Linked DNA regions of Labrenzia sp. PHM005. The protein of the gene in region 1 interacts with the protein of each later gene in a pairwise test. Links are inferred from orthologs where the notes say so. Each region holds a gene or a part of one and is shown in the gene's direction. Other genes may lie near its edges.

Evidence for each region.
Region 2: the proteins of FJ695_RS06200 (region 1) and grxD interact in binary tests that used the Escherichia coli proteins (3 or more experiments, as listed by UniProt). The link is inferred for Labrenzia sp. PHM005 from one-to-one orthologs.

The regions. Positions count from the first base shown.
Region 1 is NZ_CP041191.1:1,366,972-1,370,079, reverse strand. What follows is about bases 326-3,108. They hold FJ695_RS06200 (BolA family transcriptional regulator), read left to right. Parts: upstream 326-1,478; coding sequence 1,479-1,739; downstream 1,740-3,108. Other genes in these bases: FJ695_RS06190 (HlyC/CorC family transporter), read right to left, coding at 2,710-3,108; FJ695_RS06195 (ABC transporter substrate-binding protein), read left to right, coding at 1,858-2,652; FJ695_RS06205 (J domain-containing protein), read right to left, coding at 699-1,298; cobS (cobaltochelatase subunit CobS), read right to left, coding at 326-633. Outside these bases: more of cobS, read right to left, coding at 1-325. UniProt on the Escherichia coli protein: Transcriptional regulator that plays an important role in general stress response. Has many effects on cell morphology, cell growth and cell division. Acts by regulating the transcription of many genes, including dacA (PBP-5), dacC (PBP-6), ampC and mreB.
Region 2 is NZ_CP041191.1:3,147,652-3,150,965, reverse strand. What follows is about bases 1-2,989. They hold grxD (Grx4 family monothiol glutaredoxin), read left to right. Parts: upstream 1-1,323; coding sequence 1,324-1,656; downstream 1,657-2,989. Other genes in these bases: FJ695_RS14125 (glyceraldehyde-3-phosphate dehydrogenase), read left to right, coding at 1,885-2,989; FJ695_RS14135 (BolA family protein), read left to right, coding at 936-1,169; purL (phosphoribosylformylglycinamidine synthase subunit PurL), read left to right, coding at 1-892. Also shown: more of FJ695_RS14125, read left to right, coding at 2,990-3,314. UniProt on the Escherichia coli protein: Monothiol glutaredoxin involved in the biogenesis of iron-sulfur clusters.

The DNA.
Region 1 (3,108 bases):
CCAGCGGTCCATCTGTGCCTGGTTGATCTGCTGTGTGCCGTGGTAAAGGCCAGACGTATCGCCGAGACCAACGGTGTTGGCCGTCGCAAACAGGCGGAAGGCGGCGTGCGGGCGGATAACCCGGCTCTGATCGAGCAGCGTCAGGCGGCCGGAAGATTCCAGGATCCGCTGGATCACGAACATTACATCCGGACGGCCGGCATCATATTCGTCGAACACTAACGCGACATTGTGCTGGTACGCCCAAGGCAGAATGCCGTCTTTGAACTCGGTGACCTGCTGACCATCCTTCAAAACGATGGCGTCTTTACCGACAAGGTCGATCCGGGAGATGTGGCTGTCGAGGTTGACGCGGATACAAGGCCAATTTAGGCGGGATGCGACCTGCTCAATGTGGGTCGACTTGCCCGTGCCGTGATAGCCGGTGACCATCACACGGCGGTTGTGAGCAAAGCCAGCCAGGATCGCCAGTGTCGTCGCCCGGTCGAACAAATAATCAGGATCCGGCTCAGGCACATGCTCTGACGGTGTAGAAAAGGCCGGTACTTTCAGGTCCGACTTGAAGCCAAATACTTCTTCAACGGAAATCTCAGTGTCCGGCATTGCCATTGCCGCAGTCGTCGTCTCAGTCATCAGTCCTCCGCAATCCCGTTGTCCGGGATGGGTCGTTTGGAAAAAGCTTGCAGGGCCCTGTAAGCTTAAAGAAATCCGGCCTTCTTCAGGACATTATAGGCCTGAATGATTTCCCGTAGACGGTCCTCAGAAGAGCGGTCTCCGCCATTGGCATCCGGGTGGTTCAATTTCACGAGCTCTTTATAGCGCGCTTTGATCTCATCGCCACCCGCTGTATACGGCAGATTGAGCACATCAAGCGACCGTTTTTCAAGCGTCAAAAGCTTTCTTTGCCGCGGCCGGCGCACTTGTTCGTTCCGGCGTTGCGCATTGCCGCGCATCGATGCCCTAGCGTCAAACCCGTCCGGCCCCTCAGCGGCCTGCTTGTTGACCCCCATTTTCCAGGTCGGTCGGTGGCCTGTCAGACTGTCCTTCTGGTAACTGCGGACGTCATCATCCTGCATACCCGTGAAGTAATTGTATGTCTTATTGTATTCGCGCACATGATCGACGCAGAACCGGAAATACTGCCCCTCGCGATCCCGCCCTTTTGGTGCCTTGTGCACACCTGGCCGGTTACAGCCCGGATGTTCACACACCGGGTGGCGGTCTTCCTGCATCCGCTCCTTTTTCTCCTTGCCAGGTTTGACGCGGATACTGTCGAAAATTTTTGAATCCAGTTTCATGCGGCCGATTATGAGATCTTGAAGCCTGCGGACAAGCCTTAGGCGGTTGTAATTTGGAGAAGTCCAGAACCTTTGTGAAGCGAATCTAGGCTCCGGAGATCAAACAGCCAGACACAATATCAGCCCGAACGGGGCACGCATAGACTTGAACTTTGAATTGCGCATCTCCACAGTCCCGGAATGACTATGCAACAGACCATTACAAACAAGCTTACCGCCGCATTTGCCCCAAGTTTTCTGAATGTCATCGACGAATCAGAAAACCACCGTGGCCATGGTGGCTGGCGCGAAGGCGGCGAAACCCATTTCCGTGTGCAAATCACCGCCGATAAACTGCAGGATATGAGCCGGGTTAATCAGCACCGGGCGATCAACGAAGTTCTGGCGGATGAACTTGCCAGCACCGTTCACGCGTTGGCGATTGAAGTCAAAAATACCTGACCCAGCTGTTTTTTCAGAGATTGACTGCATTGCCGCTCGACATTCTCTGATTACCGCAAATCTTCCTTCACCTTAGGCTGATATGGTCTCCAGACCGTGTCAGCCACTGGTGACCTACATGCGGACCTACAAATTGCTCTTGGCAACATGGTTTGCCATCATAACCGCGCTCGCAGGCCCTGTTAGTGCAGATGCCTGGATCATTGCATCCGAATATGACTTTCCGCCTTACAATTATTACGAAGACACCAAATACAAAGGCATCGACACTGAGATTGTTCGGCTGATTGTCACCGAACTCGGCCACAAACCCTCGTTCGCACAGCTCCCCTGGAAACGTGTTGTTAAAAGCGTCGAAAGCAATGATGTTGACCTTGGGTTTCAATTTGTCGGAACCAAAGAACGGTTCGAAAAATTCCACATGGTCGGCCCCTTTCGAAACGGCATAACGACCCTGATGTTTCCAGTCGACAAAGTCATCACGTTTGAGGCGCTGAATGATTTGAAGGATTACGTCATTGGAACTGTCCGCGGATACGCTTACTCGCCGGAGTTCGATAATGCGGCCTTCCTGACCAAAGAAGAAGCAACCGACAACGAAACAAATGTCCGCAAACTCGCGGCAGGCCGGCTGCACGCTGTTGTGGGAGACCGGGATACATTGGCCTTTGTTGCAGGACGCCTGGACTTAGTCGGCCGCTTCCGCTTTGCAGATACCCCGCTCGCCGTTGTCCCACGTTACATCGCGTTTCCCAAACAAAGGGCCGAACAAGCCCTGGCGTTTCAGAAGGTTTTGAACCGCAAGCTGGACGAAGGTGCGATTGATGTGATCATCGCCAGCTACACCAACCTCAAAGTCACTCAAAACAGCCGCAAACAGGACGGCGAAACCGCCCCCACGCAACAACAATAATATTGGATACTGGAGCTCAAACCTTCGCCAGAACTGCGCAGATTGTTCTCAATTTTTCTATGCTTGGGCTGCCGCCCGCATCTGCCCCAAAGGCATGATGCGCAGCCGGGTGATCCGGTTTTTCTCCCGGCGCAGCACCGTGAAGCGGAAGCCGTGGAAGGTAAAGATCTGGCGCTCCTCCGGGATCATCCGCGCTTCGTGAATCACAAGGCCCGCAATCGTCGTTGCCTCATCATCCGGCAAGCTCCAGTCAGCCGCCCGGTTAAGGTCGCGGATCGGCACAGAACCATCGACGATCACTGAGCCGTCGGCCTGTGGGCGCAAGCCTTCCAGTTCGACATCGTGTTCATCGGCGATCTCACCAACGATTTCTTCCAAGATATCTTCCAGGGTCACCAGCCCCATCACTTCGCCATACTCATCCACGACCAGTGCAAAGTGGGATTTATGGCGCAA
Region 2 (3,314 bases), 1.8 Mb from region 1 along the record:
TGGCGATGCCGGTGTTATCCGCGTCGATGGCGGCCGCAAGGGCCTGTCTTTCTCCGTCGACGTTACCCCGCGCTATTGTGAAGCGGATCCTTATGAAGGCGGCAAACAGGCCGTTGCTGAAGTCTGGCGCAATCTGACCGCCGTTGGCTCCGAGCCTCTGGCTGCCACCGACAACCTCAACTTCGGCAATCCGGAAAAGCCGGACATCATGGGACAATTTGTCGGCTGCATCAAAGGCATCGGTGAAGCCTGCCGCGAACTCGATTTCCCGATCGTTTCCGGCAATGTGTCGCTCTACAACGAGACCCACGGCGAAGCGATTCTACCGACCCCGGCAATTGGCGGTGTTGGTCTTCTGCCGGATGTGACTGTGCGGGCCGCAACAAGCTTTGCCAATGAAGGTGATGCGATCCTCGTGATTGGCGGCCTCGGCACACATCTCGGCGCTACCCAGTACATGGCTGACATTCTCGGCCGCGAAGAAGGCGCTCCGCCGCCGGTCGATCTGGCCGCGGAAAAGCGCCGCGGCACCATCGTCCGTCAGCTGATCGGCGCGGCCCGGGTCACCGGCGTGCACGACATCTCTTCAGGCGGTCTTGGGGTCGCGCTTGCTGAAATGGCCATGTCCGGCGGCATCGGCGCGACCGTCGAAATTGACGGTCCGGCCCACGCTGCGCTTTTTGGCGAAGACCAGGGCCGTTATGTGGTCACGGTCGCGCAAGACAAGCTCGACGCGGTGCTGGAAGACATCATTGATGCCGGAATTGAAGTTCAAAAAATCGGCACCACAGGTGGCGGCGATTTGACAGTTGAAGGTGTTCTCACCATATCCGTTGCAAACTTGAAAAAAGCGCACGAAGATTGGTTCCCAACATACATGGCAATCGCTTAAGTCAATTATCGGCTTGGATTTATGGAATAAGGACGCACCTACTATGCCAATGAACGCAAATGAGATCGAAACCCTGATCAAGGAGGCCCTGCCCGATGCTCAGGTCGAGATCCGGGATTTGGCTGGTGATGGTGACCACTACGCGGCCAATGTGATCTCGGAAGCCTTCCGGGGCAAAAGCCGCGTACAGCAGCACCAGATGGTTTATGAAGCGCTGAAAGGAAACATGGGAGGGGAACTTCATGCCCTGGCCCTTCAGACTCAAGCGCCGGAATAAACCCATGGAGAAATAAAATGGTTTGGCTTTTCCTCATCCCAGTTCTTGTGATCCTTCTGATTATGGAAGTCCGGATTTGGAAAGCCGTATCCAGATTGATTTACCGCACCGGCCAAAGGCTTACCGCGCCGGCGAAACGCAAGGACGTGCAGAAATGAGCATCCAGGACTGGATTAAAAACGAAGTCGATACCAACGATGTTGTGTTATTCATGAAAGGCACACCGAACTTTCCGCAGTGCGGATTTTCCGGTCAGGTCGTTCAGATCCTCGACTATGTCGGCGCCCCGTATAAAGGCATCAACGTTCTGGAAGACGATGACCTGCGCCAAGGCATCAAGGAATACACCAACTGGCCGACCATCCCGCAGCTCTATGTGAAGGGTGAGTTTGTCGGCGGCTGCGACATCATCCGCGAAATGTTCCAGAACCAGGAACTTCAGGGACTGATGTCTCAAAAAGGTATCGAGGTTGCCAAAAGCGCCTAATTGGCCGCTTTCAGCATCACGCATTCAAGGGGCGGTTTTCCGCCCCTTTTTTTGTCGCCACTGTCATTGTGAGGGACGCCGAAGCGTTGCTGGCAACGCTGCCACTCCATCTAATCGATTAAACAAAAAGTGGGTCTGGACATTGCGTTTGGACTGGCGCTAAACCGCGCGCAGGCGGGAAAACCTGCCAATCATTGTGCGTTAATTACCCAAAGGGAGTTCGTCGGCATGGCGGCTATGGATAATCACTTCGATAACTGGAAGGAACAACAATCCGCCGCTGAGCAGATGATCCCACTGGTTGGCCACCTCTACCGGGATTACGGCATCAACATCCGGATTTTCGGACGCCGGCTCCTCAACAACTCCGCCATCGAGATCATCAAGGCCCACCGCTACGCCCTGCAGATCACCGGTCAGGAGCTGGACGTCTCAAAAAGCCTTGAAATCGTCAAGGCGATGCTGGAGATGGACCTTGCCGCCGCCCGCGTTGACCTTGGCAAACTCTGCCACCGCTTCATGGCGGAAGGCGGCGATGCCAAGACTTTCCTGGAGCAGCAGCTCGCCAGCATCAACACCGGCAAAACCTCCATCTTGCAGGAGCCACAGGACGTTGTCCTCTACGGCTTCGGCCGCATTGGCCGCCTTCTGGCGCGCATGCTGGTGGAACGTGTGGGTGCGGGCAACAAAATGCGCCTGCGCGCCATTGTCGTGCGCGGCGGCAAGGACGGCGATCTGAAAAAACGCTCCAGCTTGCTGCGGCGCGATTCCGTCCACGGTGCCTTCAGCGGATCGATCACCGTGGATGAAGAACAGAACGCCATCATTGCCAACGGCAACTACATTCAGGTGATTTACGCCAACTCCCCGGCCGAGGTGGATTACACCAAATACGGCATCAACAATGCGCTGGTGGTCGACAACACCGGGATCTGGCGCGACGAAGACGGTCTCGGCCAGCACTTGAAATGTCCGGGCGCCTCAAAGGTCATTCTGACCGCGCCGGGCAAAGGCTCCATCAAGAATGTCGTTTATGGCGTCAACAATGGCGACATCACCGAAGACGACGACATCCTGAGCGCTGCCTCCTGCACCACCAACGCGATCACGCCGGTGCTGAAGGTGATCAACGATGAGTTCGGTGTCGAGAACGGCCATGTGGAAACCATTCACGCCTTCACCAACGACCAGAACCTGATCGACAACTACCACAAGGGCGACCGCCGGGGCCGCTCCGCGCCGCTCAACATGGTTTTGACCAGCACGGGCGCGGCAAGTGCTGTTGCAAAGTGTCTGCCGGAAATGAAGGGCAAACTGACCGGCAACGCTGTCCGTGTGCCGATCCCGAACGTCTCCATGGCCATCCTCAACCTCAATCTCAAGCGTGAGACAACGGCTGAGGAAATGAACGACTACCTGCGCAAGATTTCCATTCAATCGCCGCTGCAGGACCAGATCGATTACACTGCGTCAACGGAACTGGTCTCCTCGGACCTCGTCGGCTCCACCCATGCCGGTGTGGTCGACAGCCAGGCGACCATCGTCGATGGTGACCGCCTCGTGCTTTACGTCTGGTACGACAATGAAGCCGGCTACAGCACCCAGGTCATCCGCCTGATGCAGGACGTCGCCGGCATGAAATACCCCTCCGTCCCAGA